DNA from 3 places in the Paenibacillus polymyxa M1 genome. Region 1 is predicted to be linked to each of the others. Evidence: a T-box and tRNA genes for the amino acid it is inferred to sense, from the RefSeq annotation. Region 1 holds a T-box; the other regions hold tRNA genes.
The links. The T-box of region 1 lies ahead of tyrS (tyrosine--tRNA ligase). A T-box ahead of a tRNA ligase gene usually reads a tRNA of that ligase, here a tRNA-Tyr.
Positions count from the first base shown of each region.

Region 1 (10,357 bases):
CAGGCTCAACGGGCAAGCCCAAAGGCGTGTATCATGTACAAAATGCAATGATTCAGCATTACTATACGGGTAAAACGGTGCTGGATCTGCGGGAAGATGATGTATATTGGTGTACTGCGGATCCTGGCTGGGTTACGGGAACGTCATATGGCATTTTTGCTCCTTGGCTAAATGGAGCAACAAATGTCATCCGTGGAGGCCGTTTCAGCCCAGAGGACTGGTACCGTACGATTGAACGTCACGAAGTGACGATTTGGTATAGTGCTCCTACGGCGTTTCGGATGTTGATGAGCGCAGGGGAGCAGGTAGTTTCCAACTATGATCTCAGCAGCTTGCGGCATGTATTATCCGTTGGGGAGCCACTGAATCCCGAGGTAGTGAGATGGGGCTGGCAAGTATACACACAGCGTATTCATGATACTTGGTGGATGACGGAAACAGGAGGCCAGTTGATCTGTAATTACCCAGAGCTGCCGATTAAACCAGGTTCGATGGGAAAGCCACTTCCAGGTATTCAAGCTGCTATTTTGGACGACAGAGGCCAGGTGTTGCCTCCTAATAGGATGGGACATTTGGCGATTCGTACACCATGGCCATCCATGATGAACCGTATATGGAACAACCCAAATAAGTTTCAGGAATATTTCCGCTTTCCCGGTTGGTATGTATCCGGTGATTCAGCTTACATGGATGAGGACGGATACTTCTGGTTTCAGGGAAGAATTGATGATGTTATCAACTCCTCCGGAGAGCGCATCGGTCCTTTTGAGGTGGAGAGCAAGCTTCTGGAGCATCCTGCTGTAGCGGAAGCTGGAGTCATTGGGAAACCAGATACTGTTCGAGGAGAGATCATTAAAGCATTTGTCGCCCTGCGTGATGGCTATACCGCGTCGGAAGCGTTACAACAGGACATTTACCGCTTCGTCAAGGAAGGGCTGTCTGCTCATGCTGCTCCGCGTGAAATTGAATTTAAGGAAAAGTTACCCAAAACCCGTTCCGGCAAAATTATGAGACGTGTGCTGAAAGCCTGGGAGCTTAACCTTCCTACAGGTGACCTGTCTACCATTGAGGATTGAATTGATGCATGTTTGCACTAAAAAGGGAGTCTCCATAGCCATTATAGCTATGAAGACTCCCTTTTTTATTAGGATGAACTCATTCATCTCACCCAAACTATTGCTTCTTGTTTTTGTCTTGAACTATGGACGAACGGCTCCAGAAGGAGCCGATTCCCCCATGGTATTCATGGAAGTAACACGGAACCAGCCTTTGGGCTTGCGGCCTGGTTTATACTCAAAGTTGGTGTTTGCGGTAGAGCCTATGTTTTTAAAAGGCTCCGCACCGCTTTCACTGTAATATACGTTATAGCCTGTTATAGCGTCCGCAGGCTTTCCTGCACTCCATTGGAGCACTACGGACGTGCCTGCCGCTTTAGCTTGGGGCTGTTCAGGAGCAGTAGGAACTTCTGTAGGCTGCGCACCTGTTTCATCTCCCTCGCCCGGAGCTTCTGGTGACTCAGAATCCGCAGGTGGTACTACAGGTGCTGTGTCTGCTTTGCTGCTTGGTCCAGACTCATGTCCTCCCACATCAACGGCGGTCACATAGTAACTTGCGCTGCTTCCACCAGGGCTGTCGGAGAATACCTTGGAGCCATCAGCCATGACAACCTTGCCAAGCCGCTCGAAGCTGCCTCCATCTGTAGAACGATATAGACGGTAACCTACAACATCACTGTTTCCGCTTGGGCTAAAGCTAATTATGGCCTTGCCGTCGCTATAGCTTACGCTGACGCTAGATGGAGCGTTAGGAGCTGCCCCATCGTCCCTGCGTGGATCAATCTGAGTAGGAGCTTCTTTATCTGCATCTTGAGGCAGATAGTAGGACAACGAATTATGCCGTCTCATCACTGTAAAGGCTTGCTGAAGCTCTTTAATCAATTCTGAGATTGGCTTTTCCCGTTTTCTAACGGTCCGTTCATACAACATATCATCTGGCGTACCATCACGTGGAATGTAATTTACACCCTGATAGGTAATATATTTCGCACGGGTAACGCCATTTTCACTGTTTTTGGGTAAATATTTACTGTTATAAATGTCTGAACCATAAGCGGATGCTGTCCGGCTTACAATACCGTCAGGTCTCTTGAAACTATCCGTTTGGAATAACTGAGAATCTTTAGCCGTTACTTCATTCATGATTAGAGCCCATAGACGACGAGCCCGCTCTTTTTGTGCTTTCGTTTCAAGCTTATTGACAGGTTGCTTGTATCCAACCCACACTCCCAGCGTGACGTCAGGTGTAAAGCCCTCGAACCACACATCGGTGTAGGATTGCGTAGTGCCTGTCTTACCGGCAATCGGAATCTTGCCGGATTGATTAAAGTTACGTCTCACCAGTTTGCCTGTGCCTTCCGATACGGCTGTACGTAACATATCCGTCATCAGGTAGGCAGTTTGTGGTGTGAAGGCTTGCACGGGATTAGGCTGATGCTTGTATACAATATTGCCTTGCGAATCCACGATCTTTTCGATCATGTAGGCATCATTAAACACACCGCCATTTGGGATGGCTCCATATGCATTGGTGAGCTCCTCAACGGTTACCCCGTGGGCCAAGCCACCGAGTACACCGGTTTGGGCGTTGTTATCGCTTGGTTCCAAGGTGGTAATACCCAGTTTTTTAGCAAAAGCCCACGCCTTATTGATCCCTACCTTTTCGTTAAACAGCTTGAGTGCTATCGTATTTAGCGATTGATTCAGTGCATAACGCGCTGTGACTAATCCTTGGTAGCGGTTGTTGGAATTTTTCGGGATGTGATATCCATTACTGCCATCCTTCAAAATAATAGGGGCATCATCCACAATCGTGCCAGGCTGTACGAGACCGCTGTCCAAAGCAGGCAGATAAGCAGCAATCGGTTTCATGGCTGAACCCGGCTGGCGTACCATCTGGGTAGCGTAGTTCATTTGCTCTTTTTGGAAGTCCCGACCTTCCATCATACCGAGAATGGCGCCGGTTTTATGCTGAATCAGAATGGCTGCCGCTTGCTCGTCACCTTTGGTTTTACTAGTAGCAGAGAAGTTGTCCTTATTTTCTGCAATTTGACGCATAGATTTGTACACGCTCTTATCAATGGTGGTATATACCATATAGCCGCCTGTGCGAAGCTGCTGTTCGGCTTCTTTGAGCAAGTCGTTATCATCCTTGGTTTTGGTATCCGCACTGGCATTAGCCTTTTGACTCGGATTGGTGACAGACATGAGTGCCTGCGCAGCTTGCCGCTCTGTTTCCATCATAAGATATGGATAGGTGTTATAAGCCTTAACAGTGCGTGGTGCGAGAGATTTTTTGATATCAAAAGCCATCGCTTCATCATATTGTGCTTTATTGATTTTGTTCTCCTCCAGCATTCGGCTGAGCACCAGGTGCTGGCGGTTGATCGCTCTTTTAAAACCAGCTTCATTAAATTCGCCTTTACCGTTGTAAGCAGAATAAGAAGAAGGGAGTTGTGGCAAACCTGCCAGATAGGCAGCTTGGGCTACATTAAGCTTGCCCAAATCATTCTCATTAAAAATACCTTTGGCCGCTGCTTTAATACCAAAGACGTTGTAACCGCTTGATCCGTTACCGAAAGGTACCTTATTGAGATAGGCTGTAATTATTTGCTGCTTACTCAGGAAGCGCTCCAGGCGCAGAGATAGTAAAATTTCTTTGACCTTGCGGTCATCCGTACGATCAAGATTTAAAAAGACACGACGTGCAAGCTGCTGGGTAAGAGTACTCCCTCCAGTTTGTACGGATTCATGTAGTGCCTTTTGCTTCACAGCACGCAGCGTTCCCGACAAATCGACACCTTTATGCTCGTAAAAATGGTTATCTTCAATAGCAATGACTGCGTCAATGACGAGCTGAGGAATCTCCTTAAATGTAACAGGTCTTCGATCTTCCTCGGTCCGAAGCTGCCCGATGGGAGAGCCATCATTGAAATAAGCGAAGCCTGTAATTGCATTTTTATCTACTTCCTGTAGAATCGTAGATCTGGAACGCACGGGCTCGTTTTTTACAATAGAAGCAATATAGCCGGCGGCGGTTCCTCCTGCGAATAGTGCTCCCATAAAACCGATGATGACGACCCACTTTATGACACGGCCGAGCCTTCGCATGGTTCTCCGTAAGCGGGAAGGCTTTGGCTCTGATACATTGTTTTTTTCTTCAACCATTAAGTCTTCCTCCTTTATAACAGCCATTATTATAGCATAAAATTACAAAATGAACCCATATGCTAAAAAGCCTGTCTTTTGGTGTCGTTGACTACATAAAAACAGTGTGTTATAAATAGGTCAAAGTAAATATCGTGAAAAGCAGAGAAAGACTTCAGTAGAAGGCGGAATCACGTTGTGCAGAGAGCCGATGGGTGGTGTGAATCGGTAGCGTCCCTCCTTTGAATTACCGTCTGGAGCTGTCTGGATGAATGGAAGGCTTTTGCAGGTTTGCGAAGCTCATCATAGTAATCCGGTACCGGGTGTAGACCCGTTATAGGAATGAAGTGAAAGAAACGTTTGCTTTTGCATACGTTTCTTTAATTAGGGTGGTAACGCGAGCAGCTCCTTCTCGTCCCTTGGGATGAAAGGGGCTTTTTGGTTTGTTAAAATAGTAATTTTTGGATGAAAAATAGGAGGGATTCAGGATGAAGTGGGAAGAATTGAAGCCTGAGCAACAGGCAGAGGTAGAACGACAACTAGAAGTGATACGTCGTGGAGTAGCGGAAATTGTACCTGAGGATGAGCTGAAGCGTAAGGTTGTTAAATCGGTTGTTAGCGGCGAGCCACTCAAAATTAAGCTGGGTCTGGATCCGTCTGCGCCCGACATTCACATCGGACATACGGTTGTTATGCACAAACTGCGCCAGTTCCAGGAATTAGGGCACCAAGTGCAACTGATTATCGGAGATTTTACAGGCAGAATTGGTGATCCGACAGGTAAATCGGAGACCCGCAAGCAACTGACTGAGGAAGATGTACAGCGCAATGCACAAACATACAAGGAACAAATTTTTAAGATTCTCGATCCTGAAAAGACAAAGGTATACTACAATTCTGAGTGGTTAGGACCGATGTCTTTTGCGGATGTGGTAACCCTGTCTGCCAAAGTAACGGTTGCCCGTATGTTGGAGCGGGATGATTTTACAAAAAGATACCAAAACGGCTTGCCAATCAGCATCCATGAGTTCTTTTACCCGCTGATGCAGGGCATGGACTCCGTGGCTCTCCAAAGCGATATAGAATTGGGAGGGACAGATCAAAAGTTTAATCTGCTGATGGGCAGAACCCTGCAAAAAGAATACGGAGTGGAGCCGCAGGCAACTATTACATTACCACTGCTTGAGGGTCTTGATGGCGTTCAGAAGATGAGCAAAAGTTTGGGGAACTACATTGGTGTGGATGAGGAGCCAAACGAAATTTACGGTAAATCGATGTCCGTTCCTGACGAGCTGATGCTGAAATATTTTGAGCTTGCAACGGATATTACCAATGAGGAGCTGGCAGAGCTGGCGAAAGGTGTTAAGGAGGGTTCAGTGCATCCACGTGATGCCAAAATGAAACTGGCCGGAACATTAGTCCGCATGTACCACGGTGAAGAGGCGGCGGAAGCGGCCAAGCAGCATTTTGTGACCGTATTCCAACAACGTGCGCTTCCTGACGATATTGAAGAATTCACTTTGACAGCTGATCAGTTAGAAGAAGGCGGCATTCGTGTGATCCAGTTGCTGACTCATCTAGGCTTTGCAGCATCTAACGGTGAGGCCAAGCGTAGTATTCAGCAGGGGTCAGTTAAAATTAATGAAGAGAAGTGGACTGATGTGAACGAAGCATACAAGCCGCAAGAAGGCGACATTGTACAGGTGGGTAAACGGAAATTTGCTAAAATCAAGCTTGGATAATTAAAATACATTCACTAGCAGCGTTGAGATTAATTTTACATCTCAGTGCTGCTTTTTTTATTTCTGCCAAGTGAAAAGCCGTGGTAAACTTAGCACAAATAATCAAACAAGTAGGTAAAGAGTTATACATAATGAATACGTGGGTTACCCAATGTGGATGTAGGCTAGATAAATTACAAGTGCGGGGAAGGATTATATGGACTACTTTAAACGAATTCAGTGTGCGATTGAGTTTATTGAATTGAATCTCCGGGAGGATTTAAAAATTGCCGAGGTTGCTTCACAGGCATACTTTTCAGCTTTTCATTTCCAGCGGGTTTTTCAGGCCATTTCGGGTTTTACAGTGCAACAATATATAAGAAGGAGAAGATTGTCCGAGGCGGCTAAACGGCTAAAGCAATCCAATCAAAAGGTATTGGACATTGCTATTGAGTATCAGTACAACTCGCAAGAAGCTTTTACTCGCGCATTTGAAAAAAGTTTTGGGATCACCCCTGGGAAATATCGTAACTGTGATATTGAGCTTTCTGGTCAAAGCAAAATCAATTTTTTGGATTACCAAAAAAACGCAACGGAGGAATTAGAGGTGAACAAGCCTGTAATATTGCAACTCGAAACGACCAAAATTGTAGGATATGAATATAAAACAAATCTGAATAATGAGCAGCACTATAAAGAAATCCCAGGATTTTATGAACACTTTGGCGCACATGAATATTTTATGTGTATTCCGAATAAAATCGCTCCGGGAATGTCATATGGGATTGCCTGTCGATTTGAAGATAACGGTGCATTTTCATTTGTGGTGGGTGAGGAAGTTGAAAAAGAGTCAAAAGAACTGGCAGAGGGTTTCATAAATATGGAGATTCCAGCAGGCAAGTATGCTGAGTTTGACGCTTCAGGTTCAAATGGACGAGTTCAGAATATACGAGACTTTATCTACGGCACATGGCTTCCTAATTCTAATTTTGAACGGAGGGAAGGGCCTGATTTTGAAATTACGGATGTGATGAATTCCTCTCCTGATCATTTGAATATGAAAGTGTACATCCCCATTGAATAAAACTCTCAGGCTTAATGCGTGGGGAATATAAAAAAAGCACCCGAATGAATTCGGGTGCTTTTCGGTGCTAATGCAAGGATTAGCGGTTGTAGAACTCGACGATTTGTTTTTCATCGATATCTTGGGACAATTCAGCACGCTCAGGCAAACGAATGTATTTACCTTCCAGAGCTGCGTCATTGTACTCCAGGTAAGCTACCAAGTGGTTACGGTTTTCCAAAGCTTCTTTGATGGAAGACAGGGAACGACTTCTTTCACGAAGACCGATCACGTCGCCAGGGCTTACTTGGTAAGAAGCGATGTCAACTTTTTTGCCGTTCACAGTAACGTGACCATGAGCTACCAATTGACGTGCGCCTGCACGGGAATTAGCAAAGCCAAGACGGAATACAAGGTTGTCCAGGCGGCTTTCCAGCAAGAACATAAAGTTTTCACCAGCGATACCGTGCATGTGTTGAGCTTTGTTGAACAGGGTACGGAATTGTTTTTCACCCAAACCGTACATGTGGCGCAGCTTTTGTTTTTCTTGAAGCTGCATACCGTAGTTACTGATTTTTCTCCGTTGGTTTGCACCATGTTGTCCCGGAGGGAAAGGGCGTTTCAATTCTTTACCTGTGCCGCTCAGGGAAATACCGAGACGACGGCTCAATTTAAATTTAGGACCAGTGTAACGTGCCATTATAGAGTTAACTCCTTCATAATTAAAATTTGAGTTGGGGCTCTCTTTGCGCTCCAATTTGTTCGGCGCTACCTAGAAGGTGAGACGCACTACTGACAGAAAAGTTCAGCCGCTGTCCTGTCAGCAACAAATAAGATGAGGGTGACACAAACTGTTACGCCCAAAATTTAAGATCCGCACAGTAGATAGTTCTGCCGTACAGTCTTTTTCAATAATATATATTATATGTTATAGTGGGTCAATGTCAAGTAGAGAAAAAGAATGAAAACGTCAAAATTTGTCGATAGGGCTTAAGAACTAAAAAGGTGGGACGAATTTCTGAAAAATGGATGCAAATTTCTAAAGTTGAGAGTAAAATAGATCATATTATGAGCTATAGTGGTGTATAGCCGCTGTCTTGGTACAGCTAATTTTGCTGTGAAGGAGCGCCTTAATATGTCGGAATTTTCAACAACGGATCAGCAAACGCTTGACAGTAAAACAGTGCAGGCTAGCGGTGCTCCGCTGTTTGATGATAAAGGATATACGTCTTTTGCCTGGCTCCAGAACATGGATATGACACCCTATGATTACCCCTATATTAATCAGCTTCTCGTCCAAGGATATCGGAATTGGTTACAGCAGAGCAATGGTATATCCTGGATCAGTGAAGAGTATACTGCTGTCTTTAATTTTACAGGTGTTCGGGTTGCTGGTAGGGAAGAGGATGATGACGAGGATTTAGAGTTGGTCGAGCGTTGTTGCATATCTAGAGAGATGGAAGTGAGCCAGCGTAAACTTCGGGATGGGAGTCTTACATTTGTATACATGGTTCCCATACTATGCCGCAATTACAAGAGAGAGCCTTTCGCCGCTCTTCGTTTTACACGGCCTGCTCAACATTTTGTCTCGAATCAGGACGCATTGTTAGTGGCTTCTTTGCATTTTAGGTCCTGCTTTTACTCGAAGTTTGAGTATATATTTATGGAAGATATCCTAGGGATGCAGAATCGGAGTGAACGTGAAGGCAGACGCCGCTCTATTTTATTTCAGATTGTAAAACGGATGCATGACAAGATTGATGTGGAAGGCGTGCTGGATGAAGTATTTGGAAGTATCGCCTATTTGTTTCCCCATGTGGATATCACGTTGTATATGAGTCAGGATCGGCACAGTCGAAATCCTCAGGTCAAGCCTTTGTTGCTACATGAACGGGACGAGGATGTATGTGTCCGTGCATTTATGAAAGGGCAAATGGCTGTGAATGAGCCTGCCGGTCCACAAGATGAAATAACTGAAATCGGTATCCCGTTACGTGGCAAGCAGGGCGTATATGGTGTTTTCCATATGATTCTTCCGGCAGGTGCGGATAGTATGGAAAAAGTGGACGTAGAGCTGATTGCGATGATGGCAGATACAGCTGGCACCGCATTTGAAAATGCGAAGCTGCTGGAGCAATCGAATGTACTTATCCATGAATTACGGCTCATTAATGAGTTGGTTCAGCGTTTGAATCAGAGCCTGAAATTAAATGAAATATTTGAGTTTGCCGTGCAGGAATTATTAAAAATGTTCATGGCCGACTTTTGTTGTATTGTGCAGCTGGATCAGGATGGAAGTTGCTTTAGGGTGATGTCAAGCAATGTGGAAAGTTTAAAGCTGGAGAGTTACCCTCGTGAAGGTGGATTTGCTGGACTGATATGCAAAACAGGAGAACCCGTGATTGTGTCTGACTATAGAAAGGATGGGAAGATATCCTCTCGGTTTATGGATACGACGGACTCTCAGTCTTTGATGGCTGTGCCTATGAAGAACAGGGGGACTCCTAGAGGGGTTATATTATTGTCGAGCAAGCTTCCACATTTTTTTTCTTACGATAATTACAAGATGCTGCAAATGCTAGCTCCTCATATCGGACTGGCCGTAACCAATGCTATGCTACATGCCGAGGTGCGGCGTCTGGCTAATATGGACATGTTAACAGGTTTATATGTACGTCATTATGTAGACCGAATTATTCAGGAACATCAGGAAAAGGATTTCTGTGGCTCTCTTATTTTGGTTGATATTGATCAATTCAAGCAGGTGAATGATACGTATGGGCACCAGACGGGTGACGAAATTCTGAAAAGCGTTAGCAATATTGTTCGCTCGGCGACTCGTGATGAGGATGTATGTGCCAGATGGGGCGGAGAGGAGCTTGCCATTTATTTGCCGCAGTTGGGGGTTCAACAGGCACTGGGATATGCAGAAAAAATACGTAGCTGTGTACAGCATGAAACTAATCCTCAGGTGACTGTTTCTTGCGGGATTGCCGAATGGAACTGGCTGGACGAGCAAATCAGCATCGAATCTTTATTTTATAGGGCTGATATGGCCTTGTATGAAGCGAAAAATGAAGGACGTAATCGTATAGTTATTGATCATGTAGGCGATATGTAGAGAATATTCCTTAGGGAATGTTCTCTTTTTGTTTTGCATAACCGATTGTAGACAGGTAATCCTAAGCATAGCTATAACCTGGATGTTCTGAAACAGAATTTTTATCATGATTTATAGTCATGTTTAGGATAGGACGGATGATGGTATGCATTGGAGAAAGCAATGGGTAATGCGGGGCTGTATGTTTCTGATTATATGTGTGTTAAGCGGTTGTGCACTGGATCGGCAATATACTCCTGAGCAGATTTTT
Region 1 is NC_017542.1:3,636,375-3,646,731, reverse strand. Features, by position in the region: gene acsA (acetate--CoA ligase) at 1-1,076, shown strand, start outside; gene PPM_RS16450 (transglycosylase domain-containing protein) at 1,200-4,223, opposite strand; T-box leader at 4,359-4,625, shown strand; gene tyrS (tyrosine--tRNA ligase) at 4,691-5,944, shown strand; gene PPM_RS16440 (AraC family transcriptional regulator) at 6,141-7,007, shown strand; gene rpsD (30S ribosomal protein S4) at 7,087-7,686, opposite strand; gene PPM_RS16430 (sensor domain-containing diguanylate cyclase) at 8,122-10,107, shown strand; gene PPM_RS16425 (hypothetical protein) at 10,277-10,357, shown strand, end outside.

Region 2 (10,357 bases), 2.7 Mb from region 1:
CCTGCTCTTTTAGCGAGCTCAGCATCCGATTCACACTTTCGCGCGTTGCTCCAATCATCTCGCCCAGTTCGGAGTGACTTAGCTTCATGTTCAGTAAAATGCCATCCTTCACAGCTACACCACATGTATTACTTGCACGGATCAGTGTAGACGCTAGTGCCCCCGTTTTACCATACAACAGTAAGTCCCGAAACCGTGATTGCATAATTCGTTGCTTCATTGCCATCCACTGTATGAACTGAAGCGCCATTTCCCCGTTCTTAGACAGGAGAGACTCCAGGTCCTTAACAAGCACGACACCTAACTCACACACATCGGCTGTTTCTGCAGTACAACTATACTCTTCCCCATCTATCCCACTAAACTCCCCGATCAAATCGCCTTGGTGCTGAATAGTCAGAATCAATTCTTTACCGTCTTCTGTCGATTTACGGAGTTTAACATGACCCGAATGTATATAATAAAGCTGCTCCGCATCATCACCCTCTCGAAAAAGCATAACGCCTGCCTTTACCTTCTTCCACGACATAATATCTTTTAACAGCTCAAAATGCTCTTCCGTCAGAAAAAGCTGAATCCCCGTGCGCTGCGTTTCGTCCCTAAACCGTTCCATACAAGTGGCTTGCATATTAGCGTCCTCCTCGTGTTTACCTGATATCTTTATCATAATGTTTTGATTCCTGGGTTGTTATCGGGAGAACACCTGATTTTGCACCTCCCTACTCCCTGATTTGCAGTGATAAATATCACTTCCAGGATTATCTAACGCCCCATTTATCGCCCCGCCTCTTATTGATTACCCAGTCTAATGAAAAGTCAGTGTTTCCTGCGCCTATAGATCAGGGGGTTCCCTGAATTACTTTTGTACCTGTCGGAATTACAATAAGTTAGAGCTACAGTTGGTTAAGATAAAGGATGTGTCTTCTATGCTACAAATAACGGATGAAATGCGAAATGAACTGAACCAGTTGCGAGATCATGTTCATGGGGATCTCACTGCACTTGCATTTATGTCCAGGTCAGGGGGTAAGTTGCATTGGTATTATGCCTCCGGCAGCCGAAACAATCGCTATCGCCTTATCTCTTTTAAAGTCGGTCATGGGATTGCCGGGATGGCTGTTCGTCTGGGGCGTACCGTAACCGTTAGCGCTTTAATATCAGGCAGTATACGTTTACGTCAAGAATGTGCGCTTATGCTGGCCGAACAGTTACATTCTGCAGTAGCCATTCCCTTTTCCAGTACAGGAGACTTGCCAAACGGTGTGCTACTTGTTGGTAACCGTGAAGTGAGAACATTCACCGAATCTGATGTAGCCAAGGCCACTCAAGTCGCTCATCGCCTTGGCCAGCTATGTGCTCTCCCTCTCACTCCATAGATTGATATTTGAAGAAAAATAAAATTATAAATATAAGTGGACATGAACAGCTCATCTAACTATCTCTGTTGATTGAAATCCCTAAAATTTGCTATGATTATGACAAAACGCACGGTTTTTTTACCGTTCGAGGGGATGACTAATTGATTCGTATACTAGTAGTGGATGATCATGTTGTCGTACGTTCTGGCCTCATGGCCCTATTGGACGGCAAAAACGGTATTAAGGTAGTAGGAGATGCCGCAGACGGGGATGAAGCAATCCGCAAAGCGGTGGAGCTACAACCTGATGTCGTGCTCATGGATTTTAGTATGCCACCTGGCAAAGATGGCCTCACGGCAACCACCGAATTAAAAAAACAGTTGCCGGATACAGAAGTGCTTATTTTAACGATGCATGATGATGAGGAATATCTGTTCCGAGCCATTCAAGCCGGAGCATCTGGATATATTTTAAAAAGTGCACCTCATGAGGAATTACTCGCTGCCATCCAGTCTGTGGCCGAAGGCAGTGCCTATCTATACCCCAATGCAACCAAACGCCTGATGAGTGAATATCTGGACAAAATCAAACAAGAGGGCATTGCCGGACCGTATGAATCCCTGTCTGAGCGGGAAAAAGAGATCCTATCATGGGTAGCCAAAGGATATGCCAACAAGGAAATTGCCGAACACCTGGTGATTAGCGTCAAAACCGTAGAGTCCCACAAAAGCAACCTTATGGAGAAGCTTAACTTGAAAACACGGCCTGAGTTGGTCAAATTTGCACTGAAAAAGGGGTTGCTCCATTATGAATGAACCTTCTAACCCTTTACTGCAGCCCGCCTTTGGGGAGTCAACCGATAAACTACTGAATGATTTGGAAATTCATATACCAGATTCTCCTTTTCTCCATGTACTGCGTAGTTCTCTCCACCAGCTATCCAATCTTAAATTTGCTCTAGATACATCTTCCATCGTTGCTCTGACCGATCATCGAGGAATTATTCAGTACGTAAACGATAAGTTCTGTGAGATTTCGCAATATAGTCGTGAAGAATTGATCGGGCAGGATCATCGTCTCATTAATTCGGGCTATCATACTCGAGCCTTCATGAAGAACCTGTGGACTACGATCCGTTCTGGTGAGGTATGGCAGGGAGAAATACGAAATCGTGCTAAAGATAACAGCTACTACTGGGTAAATACTACGATTGTTCCATTTATGGACGAGGAAGGTAAACCCTATCAGTACTTAGCGATCCGTAATGAAGTAACAAAATTAAAAAAAGTAGAGGCAGAGCTTCAGACCATGATGACGCAAGTCATGCAAATACAGGAGGAAGAGCGTAAACGCTTTTCAAGAGAGCTTCATGATGGGATTGGTCAAAGCCTGTTTTCACTTATTATTCAACTAGATAGCCAACTAGCTGAACAGCCCAGTGCTACTCTGGAAAATCTACGTACACAGGTAACTGATATCATTAAAGATGTTCGTGGCTTAGCGTGGGAACTTCGTCCCTCAGTTCTGGATGATTTGGGTGTCGTACCGGCCCTAAGAACTTATATTGAAAATTTCTGTTCGCATTACGGAATCGAAGTGCATTTTCAATGTACTTTACGTAAACGCCTTGATATCCGAAAAGAAATAGCAATCTATAGAATTGTACAAGAAGCACTGACGAATGTGGCTAAATACGCAGATGTAGCAGAAGCATACGTTGATGTAGAGGATCAAGACGAAATAATAAAAGTAACTATTCGGGATGAGGGTATGGGCTTCTCTGGAGAATCCAAAGGAGAGGGAGTTGGATTGTTCAGCATGGAAGAACGAGCTAGAGGAGTAGGCGGCTTCATGAGCATGACTTCTGCTCCAAATCAGGGAACCTCCATCCAACTAACCATTCCAGTGTAAAATCTGTGCACTAGATCAGTTATCGGTGTATCCCCATGCAGGAACAGGAGAGATACACCGATGGCAAGCACTAACAATAGCCATCACTTTGTGGAATCTATGGAATATAAATGTACAAAAAAAAGAGAGAGCTCTGTCCCCAGACAGGCTCTCTTTATTTATAAGGTGTCACCACTGAGGCAACAAGAATCCGCTATAGCAAAAAGCGGGTGATGGGAATCGAACCCACGCTACCAGCTTGGAAGGCTGGAGTTCTACCATTGAACTACACCCGCAAATCAGTATCGGGATGACACGATTTGAACATGCGACCCCCTGGTCCCAAACCAGGTGCTCTACCAAGCTGAGCTACATCCCGACATTATACATTTTTTAAGAAATGGCGCGCCCTGAGAGATTCGAACTCCCGGCCTTTTGATTCGTAGTCAAACGCTCTATCCAGCTGAGCTAAGGGCGCATATTAAATTCCATAATGAGCAGTTAAGGCGCCACCCAGATTTGAACTGGGGATGAAGCTTTTGCAGAGCTTTGCCTTACCACTTGGCTATGGCGCCGTATGGATAATGGAGCGGACGACGGGAATCGAACCCGCGACCCTCGCCTTGGCAAGGCGATGCTCTACCGCTGAGCCACGTCCGCAAAATATGGTGCGGTCGAGAGGACTCGAACCTCCACGGGGGGTTAGCCCACACGGACCTGAACCGTGCGCGTCTGCCAATTCCGCCACGACCGCAAAATAATTTATAAATGGTGAGCCATGAAGGACTCGAACCTTCGACACCCTGATTAAAAGTCAGGTGCTCTACCAACTGAGCTAATGGCTCTTAATGGCTGGGGATATAGGATTTGAACCTATGCATGACGGAGTCAAAGTCCGTTGCCTTACCGCTTGGCTAATCCCCATTAAATTAAGAATCAAAGGGCGGCCGATGGGGCTTGAACCCACGAATGCCGGAGTCACAGTCCGGTGCGTTAACCACTTCGCCACGACCGCCATATGATTATAAAACTGGTGGAGGATGATGGATTCGAACCACCGAACCCGTAAGGGAGCAGATTTACAGTCTGATGCGTTTGGCCACTTCGCTAATCCTCCAAAAATGGTGCCGGCGAGAGGACTTGAACCCCCAACCTACTGATTACAAGTCAGTTGCTCTACCAATTGAGCTACACCGGCACATTACCAATTCCCACTTGAAAGGTGGCTCGGGACGGAATCGAACCGCCGACACGAGGATTTTCAGTCCTCTGCTCTACCGACTGAGCTACCGAGCCATATTTAATTTTATAACTATACCATATAGTTCGTACTATATGCATTTAAATGGCGGAACTGACGGGATTCGAACCCGCGATCTCCTGCGTGACAGGCAGGCATGTTAGGCCTCTACACCACAGTTCCAGAGGCATTTCCAATAGGAAATTAATTGCGGGGGCAGGATTTGAACCTACGACCTTCGGGTTATGAGCCCGACGAGCTACCGAACTGCTCCACCCCGCGATATAAAATATGGTGGAGGCTGAGGGGATCGAACCCCCGACCCTCTGCTTGTAAGGCAGATGCTCTCCCAGCTGAGCTAAGCCTCCATATTATGACCCGTAGGGGATTCGAACCCCTGTTACCTCCGTGAAAGGGAGGTGTCTTAACCCCTTGACCAACGGGCCTTACAAAATGAATTCTGATTTAATAAATTTATGGCGGAGAGAGAGGGATTCGAACCCTCGCACCACTTTCGCAGTCTAACCCCTTAGCAGAGGGTCCCCTTATAGCCACTTGGGTATCTCTCCGAGTAGCGGCAGAGGGGATCGAACCCCCGACCTCACGGGTATGAACCGTACGCTCTAGCCAGCTGAGCTACGCCGCCACCTTATATATAAAATTCAGAAGTATTAAAAATATGGCTCCCCGAACAGGACTCGAACCTGTGACAACTCGATTAACAGTCGAGTGCTCTACCAACTGAGCTATCAGGGAATATTGGTGGAGCCAAGGGGGATCGAACCCCTGACCTCCTGCGTGCAAGGCAGGCGCTCTCCCAGCTGAGCTATAGCCCCATACTTTTAGTCAATCTAGAAATGGTGGGCCTTAGTGGACTCGAACCACCGACCTCACCCTTATCAGGGGTGCGCTCTAACCAGCTGAGCTAAAGGCCCTAATTTATAATTTTATCATCCTTTAAAGGACTTTGCTTGGCGGCGTCCTACTCTCCCAGGACCCTGCGGTCCAAGTACCATCGGCGCTGGAGGGCTTAACGGTCGTGTTCGGGATGGGTACGTGTGGAACCCCTCCGCTATCGCCACCAAACATGAATTTGCCTCGCAAATTCTAACTTCAAGGTTACACCCTGAAAACTGGATCCGAAACTTCCTTGCGTCTTATCTTAGGATAAGCCCTCGACCGATTAGTATTGGTCAGCTCCATGCATTACTGCACTTCCACCCCCAACCTATCTACCTCGTCGTCTTCAAGGGGTCTTACGTATTGGGAAATCTCATCTTGAGGGGGGCTTCACGCTTAGATGCTTTCAGCGCTTATCCCTTCCGTACATAGCTACCCAGCGGTGCTCCTGGCGGAACAACTGGTACACCAGCGGTACGTCCATCCCGGTCCTCTCGTACTAAGGACAGCTCCTCTCAAATTTCCTACGCCCACGACAGATAGGGACCGAACTGTCTCACGACGTTCTGAACCCAGCTCGCGTACCGCTTTAATGGGCGAACAGCCCAACCCTTGGGACCTACTTCAGCCCCAGGATGCGATGAGCCGACATCGAGGTGCCAAACCTCCCCGTCGATGTGGACTCTTGGGGGAGATAAGCCTGTTATCCCCAGGGTAGCTTTTATCCGTTGAGCGATGGCCCTTCCATGCGGTACCACCGGATCACTAAGCCCGACTTTCGTCCCTGCTCGACTTGTAGGTCTCGCAGTCAAGCTCCCTTCTGCCTTTGCACTCTTCGAATGATTTCCAACCATTCTGAGGGAACCTTGGGGCGCCTCCGTTACTCTTTAGGAGGCGACCGCCCCAGTCAAACTGCCCACCTGACACTGTCCTCGCACCGGATCACGGTACCAAGTTAGAACCTAGATACGATCAGGGTGGTATCCCAAGGATGCCTCCCTTCAAGCTGGCGCTCAAAGTTCTACGGCTCCCACCTATCCTGTACAGATCGTACCCAAATTCAATATCAAGCTGCAGTAAAGCTCCATGGGGTCTTTCCGTCTTGTCGCGGGTAACCTGCATCTTCACAGGTATTAAAATTTCACCGGATCTCTCGTTGAGACAGCGCCCAAGTCGTTACGCCATTCGTGCGGGTCAGAATTTACCTGACAAGGAATTTCGCTACCTTAGGACCGTTATAGTTACGGCCGCCGTTTACTGGGGCTTCGGTTCATAGCTTCGCTCCGAAGAGCTTACCACTCCCCTTAACCTTCCAGCACCGGGCAGGCGTCAGCCCGTATACTTCGCCTTGCGGCTTCGCACAGACCTGTGTTTTTGCTAAACAGTCGCTTGGGCCTTTTCACTGCGGCCCCCTCGGGCTATTCACCCTACCGAGGCACCCCTTCTCCCGAAGTTACGGGGTCATTTTGCCGAGTTCCTTAACGAGAGTTCTTCCGCGCGCCTTAGAATTCTCTTCTCGCCTACCTGTGTCGGTTTGCGGTACGGGCACCTTCTCCTGGCTAGAGGCTTTTCTTGGCAGTCTGAGATCATGACCTTCGCTACTATAATTTTCGCTCCCCATCACAGCCCAGCCTTAACGATGTGCGGATTTGCCTACACATCAGCCTCACTGCTTAGACGGACATCCATCAGTCCGCGTCACTACCCTACTGCGTCACCCCATTGCTCATCACGGATTACGGTGGTACAGGAATTTCGACCTGTTGTCCTTCGACTACGCCTATCGGCCTCGCCTTAGGTCCCGACTTACCCTGAGCGGACGAACCTTCCTCAGGAACCCTTAGGCTTTCGGCGGATCTGATTCTCACAGATCTTTTCGTTACTCATACCGGCATTCTCACTTGAATGCAGTCCAGCGCTCCTTCCGGTACACCTTCAACCCGCATTCAACGCTCCCCTACCCCTGATGCAAAGCATCAAGCCATAGCTTCGGTGGTGTGTTTAGCCCCGTTACATTTTCGGCGCAGAGTCACTCGACCAGTGAGCTATTACGCACTCTTTCAATGGTGGCTGCTTCTAAGCCAACATCCTGGTTGTCTGTGCAACTCCACATCCTTTCCCACTTAACACACACTTGGGGACCTTAGCTGATGGTCTGGGCTGTTTCCCTTTCGACAATGGATCTTAGCACTCACTGTCTGACTCCCGGAACTAAATCTATGGCATTCGGAGTTTGACTGAGCTTGGTAACCCTTGCGGGCCCCGCACCCAATCAGTGCTCTACCTCCACGATTCTTCTTTCCGAGGCTAGCCCTAAAGCTATTTCGGGGAGAACCAGCTATCTCCGGGTTCGATTGGAATTTCTCCGCTACCCCCACCTCATCCCCGCATTTTTCAACATGCGTGGGTTCGGGCCTCCAGTGCGTGTTACCGCACCTTCACCCTGGACAGGGGTAGATCACCCGGTTTCGGGTCTACGTCCACGTACTCAGTCGCCCTATTCAGACTCGCTTTCGCTGCGGCTTCAGCTCTTCACCTTAACCTTGCACGGGAACGTAACTCGCCGGTTCATTCTACAAAAGGCACGCCATCACCCATAGATCGGGCTCTGACTTCTTGTAAGCACACGGTTTCAGGATCTATTTCACTCCCCTTCCGGGGTGCTTTTCACCTTTCCCTCACGGTACTGCTTCACTATCGGTCGCCAGGGAGTATTTAGCCTTGGCAGATGGTCCTGCCGGATTCATACGGGGTTTCACGTGCCCCGCACTACTCGGGATCCGTCTCGGAGGGAACAGGTTTTGAATTACAGGGCTTTTACCTTCTCTGGCGGGCCTTTCCAGACCTCTTCATCTAACCGGTTCCTTTGTAACTCCATGTGAGACGTCCCACAACCCCAAGGAGCAAGCTCCTTGGTTTGGGCTAATCCGCGTTCGCTCGCCGCTACTGACGGAATCACTATTGTTTTCTCTTCCTCAGGGTACTTAGATGTTTCAGTTCCCCTGGTCTGCCTCTCACTCACCTATGAATTCAGTGAGTAGTGACTGTCGATGAAGACAGCCGGGTTTCCCCATTCGGACATCCCCGGATCAAAGCTTGCTTACAGCTCCCCGAGGCCTTATCGTTGTTCGCCACGTCCTTCGTCGGCTCCTGGCGCCTAGGCATCCTCCGTGTGCTCTTTGTAGCTTAACCTAGTATCTACATTGTAAATACGATATGCTACCTTTATTTCACTTGTTTACACAAGATCAGCTTAAAGGAATATTCTAAAACGCAATTTCGTTTCGGTATCCAGTTTTCAAGGTGCAATTCGAGAGTTTGAACCCTCAAAACTGAGCAACGAGTGAGTAAGTTTGAAGCTTATGCTTCATATTTGAATGTTTCCATTGCAGGAAACGATTCTCCATAGAAAGGAGGTGATCCAGCCGCACCTTCCGATACGGCTACCTTGTTACGACTTCACCCCAATCATCTACCCCACCTTCGGCGGCTGGCTCCTTGCGGTTACCTCACCGACTTCGGGTGTTGTAAACTCTCGTGGTGTGACGGGCGGTGTGTACAAGACCCGGGAACGTATTCACCGCGGCATGCTGATCCGCGATTACTAGCAATTCCGACTTCATGTAGGCGAGTTGCAGCCTACAATCCGAACTGAGACCGGCTTTTCTAGGATTGGCTCCACCTCGCGGCTTCGCTTCCCGTTGTACCGGCCATTGTAGTACGTGTGTAGCCCAGGTCATAAGGGGCATGATGATTTGACGTCATCCCCACCTTCCTCCGGTTTGTCACCGGCAGTCTGCTTAGAGTGCCCAGCTTGACCTGCTGGCAACTAAGCATAAGGGTTGCGCTCGTTGCGGGACTTAACCCAACATCTCACGACACGAGCTGACGACAACCATGCACCACCTGTCTCCTCTGTCCCGAAGGAAAGGTCTATCTCTAGACCGGTCAGAGGGATGTCAAGACCTGGTAAGGTTCTTCGCGTTGCTTCGAATTAAACCACATACTCCACTGCTTGTGCGGGTCCCCGTCAATTCCTTTGAGTTTCAGTCTTGCGACCGTACTCCCCAGGCGGAATGCTTAATGTGTTAACTTCGGCACCAAGGGTATCGAAACCCCTAACACCTAGCATTCATCGTTTACGGCGTGGACTACCAGGGTATCTAATCCTGTTTGCTCCCCACGCTTTCGCGCCTCAGCGTCAGTTACAGCCCAGAGAGTCGCCTTCGCCACTGGTGTTCCTCCACATCTCTACGCATTTCACCGCTACACGTGGAATTCCACTCTCCTCTTCTGCACTCAAGCTCTCCAGTTTCCAGTGCGACCCGAAGTTGAGCCTCGGGATTAAACACCAGACTTAAAGAGCCGCCTGCGCGCGCTTTACGCCCAATAATTCCGGACAACGCTTGCCCCCTACGTATTACCGCGGCTGCTGGCACGTAGTTAGCCGGGGCTTTCTTCTCAGGTACCGTCACTCTTGTAGCAGTTACTCTACAAGACGTTCTTCCCTGGCAACAGAGCTTTACGATCCGAAAACCTTCATCACTCACGCGGCGTTGCTCCGTCAGGCTTTCGCCCATTGCGGAAGATTCCCTACTGCTGCCTCCCGTAGGAGTCTGGGCCGTGTCTCAGTCCCAGTGTGGCCGATCACCCTCTCAGGTCGGCTACGCATCGTCGCCTTGGTAGGCCTTTACCCCACCAACTAGCTAATGCGCCGCAGGCCCATCCACAAGTGACAGATTGCTCCGTCTTTCCTCCTTCTCCCATGCAGGAAAAGGATGTATCGGGTATTAGCTACCGTTTCCGGTAGTTATCCCTGTCTTGTGGGCAGGTTGCCTACGTGTTACTCACCCGTCCGCCGCTAGGTTATGTAGAAGCAAGCTTCTACATAACCCCGCTCGACTTGCATGTATTAGGCACGCCGCCAGCGTTCGTCCTGAGCCAGGATCAAACTCTCCATTAAAGACCA
Region 2 is NC_017542.1:454,447-464,803, reverse strand. Features, by position in the region: gene PPM_RS02065 (Crp/Fnr family transcriptional regulator) at 1-628, opposite strand, end outside; gene PPM_RS02060 (GAF domain-containing protein) at 927-1,376, shown strand; gene PPM_RS02055 (response regulator) at 1,520-2,173, shown strand; gene PPM_RS02050 (PAS domain-containing sensor histidine kinase) at 2,166-3,269, shown strand; tRNA gene PPM_RS02045 (tRNA-Gly) at 3,474-3,544, opposite strand; tRNA gene PPM_RS02040 (tRNA-Pro) at 3,554-3,627, opposite strand; tRNA gene PPM_RS02035 (tRNA-Arg) at 3,650-3,726, opposite strand; tRNA gene PPM_RS02030 (tRNA-Cys) at 3,753-3,823, opposite strand; tRNA gene PPM_RS02025 (tRNA-Gly) at 3,834-3,908, opposite strand; tRNA gene PPM_RS02020 (tRNA-Leu) at 3,915-4,002, opposite strand; tRNA gene PPM_RS02015 (tRNA-Lys) at 4,018-4,093, opposite strand; tRNA gene PPM_RS02010 (tRNA-Gln) at 4,098-4,172, opposite strand; tRNA gene PPM_RS02005 (tRNA-His) at 4,191-4,263, opposite strand; tRNA gene PPM_RS02000 (tRNA-Tyr) at 4,280-4,365, opposite strand; tRNA gene PPM_RS01995 (tRNA-Thr) at 4,371-4,446, opposite strand; tRNA gene PPM_RS01990 (tRNA-Phe) at 4,472-4,544, opposite strand; tRNA gene PPM_RS01985 (tRNA-Asp) at 4,595-4,671, opposite strand; tRNA gene PPM_RS01980 (tRNA-Met) at 4,697-4,770, opposite strand; tRNA gene PPM_RS01975 (tRNA-Val) at 4,781-4,856, opposite strand; tRNA gene PPM_RS01970 (tRNA-Glu) at 4,863-4,934, opposite strand; tRNA gene PPM_RS01965 (tRNA-Ser) at 4,966-5,057, opposite strand; tRNA gene PPM_RS01960 (tRNA-Met) at 5,061-5,134, opposite strand; tRNA gene PPM_RS01955 (tRNA-Asn) at 5,169-5,244, opposite strand; tRNA gene PPM_RS01950 (tRNA-Ala) at 5,249-5,324, opposite strand; tRNA gene PPM_RS01945 (tRNA-Ile) at 5,347-5,423, opposite strand; rRNA gene rrf (5S ribosomal RNA) at 5,458-5,574, opposite strand; rRNA gene PPM_RS01935 (23S ribosomal RNA) at 5,652-8,580, opposite strand; rRNA gene PPM_RS01930 (16S ribosomal RNA) at 8,798-10,351, opposite strand.
Region 2: it encodes a tRNA-Tyr, which carries the amino acid that the T-box ahead of tyrS (tyrosine--tRNA ligase) is inferred to sense. The anticodon was not compared.

Region 3 (10,357 bases), 1.2 Mb from region 1:
ATGAACTTCCTCTACAAAAGCTTCCAAAATTCTTTCCTGCATATGCATTCCTCATTTCTCTTACACTTAATAAACTATAAATGTTTTTTCAGTACCATCATCCTACTACAACTTCAAAGTCCCAGTCAAATATAAACCTAATTAAAAAGGATCTCTGCAAAGTTCTTATCTTCCACTCATCTGGATCCAAGTTAATCTTGTTGCCAAAGTTAAGAATACGAATAATAAAAAGGATGATAAAATGCATTAAAGCATTTTATCATCCTTTTGTGTATACCGGCGAGAGGGCTCGAACTTCCACGGTTTCCCACTCGATACCGAATGTAATCTTTCTAACACCTTGTTTAATGAAGGTAAAAAAGCACTGCTCGTCGATTTCGACCCGCAAGGTAATCTGTCGATGTACTTTGGTATTGAGCAGCGGGATCAACTTCCGTAGCTATGGTCTGCGACAGGACTAATTCAGTTGCTCAGTATCAAGGAATTTAGAATACTTGTACAACTTCTTTAATATCATCAATTTCCTCAAGAATTGCGCGCTCAATAGCAACCTTTAACGTAATCGTAGCACTTGGGCAACCATTGCAAGCTCCCAAAAATCTTAATTTTGCTATACCGTTCTCAACTTCGACCAGTTCAGCATCTCCACCGTCACGCAGTAAGAAAGGACGTAGTTTGAGAAGAACTTCCGATACTTCATCGAATAAAACTCCATTTTCATCCATTATGTCAACTCCTCCCATTGTTTTGCCAACCGTCAATTCAGACCTTTTTTCACCCTAGATCGTCTGAGTGATCCTTTGCTTTTTGCCTAAGAGTGACCTCTTGATCCGAAAGTTCCCTTATAAGCGTATGAATAGAGTCTAAAGGTATCATCACACCACAACTTGCGCTCAATCCTGACAGCATATGGAGGCAGAACTGAAGTTTTCGTATCTCTCGAGTAATTTGAGCTAGTTCTGAATCGTCCGAATTATTTTTCTTCATTACTAGCACCTCTTTAAAGAATGATAAAGGTTTGATCTATTAAATTAATGAATCAACCGATGCTTCCTTCCATCTCAAATTGAATCAACCGATTCATTTCAACGGCATATTCCATTGGCAATTCTTTGGTAAACGGTTCAATAAAGCCCATTACAATCATTTGTGTAGCATCTTGTTCTGTAAGCCCGCGGCTCATTAAGTAAAACAATTGTTCCTCGGACACTTTGGATACTGTTGCCTCGTGCTCCAAAGTAATCTGATCGTTTTTAATTTCATTGTACGGAATCGTATCTGATGTTGACATGTTATCCAATATCAACGTATCGCACTTAATATTGGACTTGGACCCTGCGGAATCGCGGCTGAAGCTGGACAACCCTCGGTAGTTTACTTTTCCGCCCTGCTTGCTGATGGATTTGGATATAATCGTAGATGTTGTCTCGGGAGCAAGGTGAATTACCTTCGCGCCGGCATCTTGATGCTGATCTTTACCGGCTACGGCAATAGACAGGATGGACCCCTTGGCTCCCCGTCCTTTCAATAATACTGCCGGATACTTCATTGTTACCTTGGAGCCGATGTTGCCGTCTACCCATTTCATTGTGGCATTTTCTTCTACCACAGCCCTTTGGGTTACCAAGTTGTAGATATTAGGAGCCCAATTCTGAATGGTCGTGTAACGGACACGGGAATCTTTCCGGCAAATAATTTCAATAACTCCACTATGCAGGGAACTGGTACTATAAATAGGTGCTGTACATCCTTCAACATAATGGACAAAGCTGCCCTCTTCGGCAATAATTAATGTCCGCTCGAATTGACCCATATTTTCAGAATTAATACGGAAATAACCTTGTATCGGAACCTCGCACTGAACACCCTTCGGAATGTATACAAAGCTACCGCCTGACCAAACCGCACTATTAAGCGCCGCAAATTTATTGTCGGCGGGAGGGATGATCGTTCCAAAATATTGCTTAAACACTTCGGGGTATTGCTTTAATGCAGTATCCGTATCAAGGAAAATAACACCCTGATCCTCCAGTTCCTTCTGCATGCTGTGATATACCACTTCCGATTCATATTGAGCGGATACGCCCGCCAGGAACTTTTGCTCCGCTTCAGGGATGCCCAGCTTGTCAAAGGTTGCTTTGATCTCGGAAGGAACCTCCTCCCAGGTCTTTCCCTGTTTTTCAGAAGGACGAACGTAATACTGGATGTCATCAAGACTAAGCCCGGTCAAATCCGCTCCCCATTCAGGCATCGGCATTTTGTAGAATTGATTCAAAGCTTTCAACCGAAAATTGAGCATCCACTCCGGCTCTTCCTTGATCCGGGAAATTTCCCGGACAATCTCTTCCGTCAGACCTTTTCCAGATTGAAAAATAGACTGGTGCTTGTCGCGAAACCCATATTTATATTCGCCCATATCTGGTGCTTTTTTTGCCATTAGTATCACTCCTTTTTAACCTTTCAAGATTCATTTTGATTTGCTATGATCTGCCGAGTTTGCTTTCCACTAAATCTTTTAGGCGACTGCGAACACCTTCCAGCGGGATCTCCGAAATGACAGGAGCGAGAAATCCAAAAATAACAAGATGTTCGGCTTCACTCCGTGATATCCCGCGCGACATCAGATAATAGAATTGCTCTGCATTTACTTGCCCCACGGATGCAGCATGACCCGCGGTTACATCATCCTCATCTATCAGCAGGATCGGATTGGCATCGCCGCGAGCTTTAGGACTTAGCATAAGCACGCGTTCTGTTTGCTGACCATCACAATGGGTTGCACCTTTTTCAATCTTTGTAATGCCGTTGATAATGGCCGTAGCTTCTTCAAGCATGACTGCACGCGTAATCATCTGGCTTACCGAGCTTCTGCCAAAATGCTGAGCTTGAGTTGTATAGCTCGATTTTTGATTGCCCGTGCCAATAGCAATCACCTTATTGTCGGAGACCGCCCCGTTGCCTTGTAGCAAAGTCTTGGTATCGCTGGCGGTATAACCATTGTTCATCTCACCGATAATCCACTCCACACCCCCATCAGCAAGAACGACCGCCCGTCGCTGGGTGAAATCTGTTGTAGTTGCAGCAAGCTGATGAACCGAAGCTACTTGCACCTTTGAGCCCGCCCCCGCGAAGACCTCCGTCACACTGTTATGCAATACCTTGACATCATCACGACTCGATACACAATTATCCACATAAGTAATCTTGCTGTTGCTCCCTGCCACAATTAAGACGTGAGGAGCAAAACACACACCGCTTGTATCGTTAATAAAGATCGCTTGAATAGGTGCTTCAACCTCTACACCGTCTGGGACATATAGAAAAACGCCACCACTCCATAAGGCACTGTGTGCAGCAGATAAACGATGTTCTTCCGGCTTCACTGCCTGAAAGAGATAACGTTGAACCAGCTCCTCGTGCTCATTTGCCGCAGTATGCAGATCCGTTAAAATGACTCCCTGGGCGGCTAAGCTCTCGGACAATTTCGTATACACTACATCCGAGTTGAACTGAACGATTAGTCCGCCTTTCACCGGAGAAGCAACCAAACCTCGAACAACCTCCGGCGCTTCCTCCAAACTAGACCACGCATTCTCAGCTTTGTAATCTCCACTTTCGTAGATATCCCATTTTTCAAGATTGATTTTCTCCACTTTAGGCAACTCCAGCGTCCCTGCCAGTTCGAGTGCGTGAACGCGGCGTTCAATCAGCCAACGAGGTTCATCCTTAGCGCTTGACCATGCGCGTAAATCGTCCACATTCATTGAAACTCTAGCTTGTATATCCACGTGCTGTTCCTCCTCTCCGGCTTTTAAGCTTCACTTACCGTCTCATCCGTAATCCCAAGTTCCTCCTTCACCCAATCGTACCCTTCAGCCTCCAAACGGTGGGCAAGCTCCGGACCGCCAGATTTAACTATCCGGCCTTGCATCATGACATGCACAAAATCCGGGGTAATATAATTCAACAGTCGTTGATAATGGGTGATGATTAAAAAGCCTCTATCCGGGCTGCGCATCTCATTTACGCCATTGGCCACAATACGCAGTGCATCAATATCAAGCCCTGAGTCCACTTCATCCAGGATCACAAACTTGGGTTCAAGCAGCATCATTTGCAAAATCTCATTCCGCTTTTTTTCACCGCCAGAGAATCCCTCATTCAAATAACGATGCATAAATTCCGGGTTCATCTCCAGCCCCTTCATTTTGCTCTCCATTTCACGGATAAAACGGATTAAGGATATCTCATCACCTTCTTCACGCCGTGCATTGATGGCAGTTCTGAGAAAATCCGAGTTGGTCACGCCAGCAATTTCACTTGGGTATTGCATAGCGAGGAACAAACCTGCCTGGGCACGCTCATCCACCTCCATCTCCAGAAGGTCTTCATTGTCCAATGTCACCTTACCGCCAGTAACCTCATATTTGGGATGGCCCATTAAAGCTGAAGCCAATGTACTTTTTCCCGTCCCATTAGGCCCCATAATCGCATGAATCTCTCCGCCATGAATCTCCAGTGTGAGCCCTTTTAAAATTTCTTTCCCTTCAATCTTGGATCTTAATTTCTCAATCTTTAATGTCGTCATTTATCTTAAACTTCCCTTCGGAGTATTCTTCGGCACGCGCCACCAAATCACTCATAAATTTTCCAATAGTCTGCAGCTCAACCTCTGAATAGGATTCAATGAATTGGTAAAATCTTTCTTCTTTTTCTTTGTGCAGTTCTTTATGCAAATGATAAACGTGTCTTCCCTTATCCGTTAAACTAAAGTAAATCTCCTTACGATTGCTGTTCAGTTGGCTTCTCATAATGAAGCCCATTTCCAGCAGCTTTGCACTAATTTTAGTAATGCTAGCTTTGGACAACCCCATCTTCTCCACAATCCCGGTATGATTTATCGGTTCATAATCACCAATGCAATCAATAACGTGTACACTAGTAATATTATTGGAGAGCATGTCAATCTGGTACTTTCTAGCCTGTTGCCGAAACGAGTTAATTTCTTGTTCAGTATACAGCTCATTCAGATGTAGCATTTTAATATATTGCTCGTAAAGATGACCTTTAAAATGATTTTGAAACTCCAATTTCCCAATCTCCCCTCTCTTGTAGTAGTTGCAGATCAAGTTCAGTGTCACCATTAGATTATATTTTGTTCACTAGTAAACAAAATTATATTAACACAATTGATATTGATAATCAATATCAATTGTGTTAAATGTGACGCAATTTTGGAGGCGTTTTTCATGGGTTTGTTGTCATTGTCATCGGCCTCATGCTGTGTTTTGACTATGGCACGTCCCAGAAATGGTCTTGTATACCTCTGATCAATCCTGCTTTGCGAGGATTGATCAATGGAACCCATTCGGCAGCACCCGGATGGTTCTGGTAACCGAAGCCAAGTCCAATACCGTGGCCTATTGAACGTCATGGTACACCTGCCACAGGCCAGGGTCGCTATCGTAAAAAGAGGACAAAGGTGGTGCTTGGCCGAGCTGTTTTAAAGCCGTATCGCCGCGTTTGAGTACGCTATCGTGAGCATGTATGGCAATGAATAATCCGTCAGTTACCTGTGTCTGGATATGTTATGGGGTCAAAGAGTATAGCAAAAACTGTGGTTTTTGCTGGTGAATCCGAACAGGCGATGCTCCATTCTAACCCGCACCGATCTGACACTGGAGGCGATCTAGATTATCGAACTTTATACCGCCCGCTTCAAAATCAAACACCTTCTGGGCGCTAAAGCAATCCATCGGCGGATTCAGCTACCACTTTTGTAGCAAATCCATTCCGAAGCTCAACCGGTATTTGAAAAAGGATCGGGTTCACCCTCTGGGGTTGTTGGAAGAGGAGAAAGCACAACGGGACATCCGCCTAACTGTAAAGATGAGAATGGTAAACGATAACCAAAATGGATCCCCACGGGGCTTAAGATAAAAGGAACCAAGAAAAGAACCGAAATCTTGCTTCAGGAAGCCAGGAAGAATTATCATATGGAAGGACAAGCACTCGCGGTTGAAAACGAAGATATGCGTAAGAGTAAAAGCAGCTACTCCATTCGTTAATAGCAAAAGGCTGTTCGCAGACTTTATGCTTCGATGGCTAGAGATGATGAAAAACAGCATCGGGCTTATCTCCTATATCTCCTATTCCGACACTTAAAAGGCCACGTAGATCCTTTTTCCGAGAGAAAGGGATGTATTGCTTGATGATTTAACTACAGAGGATTTTCAGAACTTGTATTCCCATGAAATGAATGTGCAAGGTGTCAGCGCCAATACCGTTATTCATTATCACGCGAACATTGCAGAGCCCTTCAGTATGCCATGAAAATAAAGCTGATTGTGGCGAATCTCCCTGACTTAGTTGAAAGCCCAAAAAAGAACAATTACGTCGTGAGCTTCTACAATGCCGAGGAGCTGAATCAACTCCTCGCAGTAATCCGAGGCGAAAGAATTGAGCTTTCCGTTATCCTGGCTGCCTTTTATGGGCTAAGCCGAAGCGAGGTCCTAGGATTAAAATGGTCGGCTATTGATTTATTAAATTGGACTATTAATATTAAACATACCGCCACATCGGGCAGTTAGAATAGTAGATATATTGAACTTGAAAAGGACCGAACCAAGAATAAAGCCAGTCGCCATATACTGCTACTGATGGACACGTTCTATGAGCTTCTGATTCGTATGAAGGAATAACAGGAATTCTATCGCTTATCTTCTGACAATTCTTATTGTCTTGAATACCTGGAGTATATTTATGTAGATGTATTAGGGGTAAGCATGAAAGAAGTTTCAGGAATGGTTAGGCCACAGCGATTATGCAACAACGGCAAATATTTATTCGCATATGGAATACAACTCATTCAGCTCAAACAATGAGTGGGGTACTAAAGCTCAAATAAAAAAAGCTCACTAGAGAATGTCTCTAATGAACTCTTTTAGTTAATACCGGCGAGAGGACTCGAACCTCCACGGTTTCCCACTCGATTTTGAGTCGAGCGCGTCTGCCATTCCGCCACGCCGGCATATTTAATTATGGAGGCGCCACCCAGATTTGAACTGGGGAATAAAGCTTTTGCAGAGCTTTGCCTTACCACTTGGCTATGGCGCCAGAGTATAAAAAGCGGACGACGGGAATCGAACCCGCGACCCTCGCCTTGGCAAGGCGATGCTCTACCGCTGAGCCACGTCCGCATAAGATGGCTGGGGATATAGGATTTGAACCTATGCATGACGGAGTCAAAGTCCGTTGCCTTACCGCTTGGCTAATCCCCAATAAGAAAGGGCGGCCGATGGGGCTTGAACCCACGAATGCCGGAGTCACAGTCCGGTGCGTTAACCACTTCGCCACGACCGCCGCAAGTAATAATTGTATGGCAGGGGCAGCAGGAATTGAACCCACACCAACGGTTTTGGAGACCGTTGTTCTACCTTTAAACTATGCCCCTATAAAACTGGTGGAGGATGATGGATTCGAACCACCGAACCCGTAAGGGAGCAGATTTACAGTCTGATGCGTTTGGCCACTTCGCTAATCCTCCAAAATGGTGCCGGCGAGAGGACTTGAACCCCCAACCTACTGATTACAAGTCAGTTGCTCTACCAATTGAGCTACACCGGCACAAAAACTATTCAATTAAAAGTGGCTCGGGACGGAATCGAACCGCCGACACGAGGATTTTCAGTCCTCTGCTCTACCGACTGAGCTACCGAGCCTCACAATAAGACCCTTTATCAAGTAATACATTAAATGGCGGAACTGACGGGATTCGAACCCGCGATCTCCTGCGTGACAGGCAGGCATGTTAGGCCTCTACACCACAGTTCCATAATAGATTTAAATTGGTTGCGGGGGCAGGATTTGAACCTGCGACCTTCGGGTTATGAGCCCGACGAGCTACCGAACTGCTCCACCCCGCGACAATAATAAGTATTTATTTTCAAATGGTGGAGGCTGAGGGGATCGAACCCCCGACCCTCTGCTTGTAAGGCAGATGCTCTCCCAGCTGAGCTAAGCCTCCTCAACGGAACACTTCTCATATTATACCATAACAAACTTTTTAATGCAACTTTTTTTTATGACCCGTAGGGGATTCGAACCCCTGTTACCTCCGTGAAAGGGAGGTGTCTTAACCCCTTGACCAACGGGCCATGCTATAGAATAATTCTGGCGGAGAGAGAGGGATTCGAACCCTCGAGACGCTTTTGGCGCCTACACGATTTCCAATCGTGCTCCTTCGGCCAACTCGGACACCTCTCCATATGGCTCCCCGAACAGGACTCGAACCTGTGACAACTCGATTAACAGTCGAGTGCTCTACCAACTGAGCTATCAGGGAATATTAACACTTGTTTCAAGGTTACACCCTGAAAACTGGATCCGAAACTTCATTGCGCTTTATCTTAGGATAAGCCCTCGACCGATTAGTATTGGTCAGCTCCATGCATTACTGCACTTCCACCCCCAACCTATCTACCTCGTCGTCTTCAAGGGGTCTTACATACTGGGAAATCTCATCTTGAGGGGGGCTTCACGCTTAGATGCTTTCAGCGCTTATCCCTTCCGTACATAGCTACCCAGCGGTGCTCCTGGCAGAACAACTGGTACACCAGCGGTACGTCCATCCCGGTCCTCTCGTACTAAGGACAGCTCCTCTCAAATTTCCTACGCCCACGACAGATAGGGACCGAACTGTCTCACGACGTTCTGAACCCAGCTCGCGTACCGCTTTAATGGGCGAACAGCCCAACCCTTGGGACCTACTTCAGCCCCAGGATGCGATGAGCCGACATCGAGGTGCCAAACCTCCCCGTCGATGTGGACTCTTGGGGGAGATAAGCCTGTTATCCCCAGGGTAGCTTTTATCCGTTGAGCGATGGCCCTTCCATGCGGTACCACCGGATCACTAAGCCCGACTTTCGTCCCTGCTCGACTTGTAGGTCTCGCAGTCAAGCTCCCTTCTGCCTTTGCACTCTTCGAATGATTTCCAACCATTCTGAGGGAACCTTGGGGCGCCTCCGTTACTCTTTAGGAGGCGACCGCCCCAGTCAAACTGCCCACCTGACACTGTCCTCGTACCGGATCACGGTACCAAGTTAGAACCTAGATACGATCAGGGTGGTATCCCAAGGATGCCTCCCTTCAAGCTGGCGCTCAAAGTTCTACGGCTCCCACCTATCCTGTACAGATCGTACCCAAATTCAATATCAAGCTGCAGTAAAGCTCCATGGGGTCTTTCCGTCTTGTCGCGGGTAACCTGCATCTTCACAGGTATTAAAATTTCACCGGATCTCTCGTTGAGACAGCGCCCAAGTCGTTACGCCATTCGTGCGGGTCAGAATTTACCTGACAAGGAATTTCGCTACCTTAGGACCGTTATAGTTACGGCCGCCGTTTACTGGGGCTTCGGTTCATAGCTTCGCCCGAAGGCTTACCACTCCCCTTAACCTTCCAGCACCGGGCAGGCGTCAGCCCGTATACTTCGCCTTGCGGCTTCGCACAGACCTGTGTTTTTGCTAAACAGTCGCTTGGGCCTTTTCACTGCGGCCCCCTCGGGCTATTCACCCTACCGAGGCACCCCTTCTCCCGAAGTTACGGGGTCATTTTGCCGAGTTCCTTAACGAGAGTTCTTCCGCGCGCCTTAGAATTCTCTTCTCGCCTACCTGTGTCGGTTTGCGGTACGGGCACCTTCTCCTGGCTAGAGGCTTTTCTTGGCAGTCTGAGATCATGACCTTCGCTACTATAATTTTCGCTCCCCATCACAGCCCAGCCTTACGATGCGCGGATTTGCCTACACACCAGCCTCACTGCTTAGACGGACATCCATCAGTCCGCGTCACTACCCTACTGCGTCACCCCATTGCTCATCACGGATTACGGTGGTACAGGAATTTCTACCTGTTGTCCTTCGACTACGCCTATCGGCCTCGCCTTAGGTCCCGACTTACCCTGAGCGGACGAACCTTCCTCAGGAACCCTTAGGCTTTCGGCGGATCTGATTCTCACAGATCTTTTCGTTACTCATACCGGCATTCTCACTTGAATGCAGTCCAGCGCTCCTTCCGGTACACCTTCAACCCGCATTCAACGCTCCCCTACCCCTGATGCAAAGCATCAAGCCATAGCTTCGGTGGTGTGTTTAGCCCCGTTACATTTTCGGCGCAGAGTCACTCGACCAGTGAGCTATTACGCACTCTTTCAATGGTGGCTGCTTCTAAGCCAACATCCTGGTTGTCTGTGCAACTCCACATCCTTTCCCACTTAACACACACTTGGGGACCTTAGCTGATGGTCTGGGCTGTTTCCCTTTCGACAATGGATCTTAGCACTCACTGTCTGACTCCCGGAACTA
Region 3 is NC_017542.1:4,831,931-4,842,287, forward strand. Features, by position in the region: gene PPM_RS21800 (TetR/AcrR family transcriptional regulator) at 1-42, opposite strand, end outside; gene PPM_RS30540 (ParA family protein) at 254-439, shown strand; gene PPM_RS21805 (NifU family protein) at 486-725, opposite strand; gene sufB (Fe-S cluster assembly protein SufB) at 1,040-2,437, opposite strand; gene sufD (Fe-S cluster assembly protein SufD) at 2,481-3,764, opposite strand; gene sufC (Fe-S cluster assembly ATPase SufC) at 3,812-4,588, opposite strand; gene PPM_RS21830 (MarR family transcriptional regulator) at 4,569-5,090, opposite strand; tRNA gene PPM_RS21845 (tRNA-Leu) at 6,952-7,030, opposite strand; tRNA gene PPM_RS21850 (tRNA-Cys) at 7,042-7,116, opposite strand; tRNA gene PPM_RS21855 (tRNA-Gly) at 7,128-7,199, opposite strand; tRNA gene PPM_RS21860 (tRNA-Gln) at 7,206-7,280, opposite strand; tRNA gene PPM_RS21865 (tRNA-His) at 7,290-7,362, opposite strand; tRNA gene PPM_RS21870 (tRNA-Trp) at 7,380-7,453, opposite strand; tRNA gene PPM_RS21875 (tRNA-Tyr) at 7,461-7,546, opposite strand; tRNA gene PPM_RS21880 (tRNA-Thr) at 7,551-7,626, opposite strand; tRNA gene PPM_RS21885 (tRNA-Phe) at 7,649-7,721, opposite strand; tRNA gene PPM_RS21890 (tRNA-Asp) at 7,757-7,833, opposite strand; tRNA gene PPM_RS21895 (tRNA-Met) at 7,849-7,925, opposite strand; tRNA gene PPM_RS21900 (tRNA-Val) at 7,951-8,026, opposite strand; tRNA gene PPM_RS21905 (tRNA-Glu) at 8,085-8,156, opposite strand; tRNA gene PPM_RS21910 (tRNA-Ser) at 8,174-8,265, opposite strand; tRNA gene PPM_RS21915 (tRNA-Asn) at 8,269-8,344, opposite strand; rRNA gene PPM_RS21920 (23S ribosomal RNA) at 8,410-10,357, opposite strand, start outside.
Region 3: it encodes a tRNA-Tyr, which carries the amino acid that the T-box ahead of tyrS (tyrosine--tRNA ligase) is inferred to sense. The anticodon was not compared.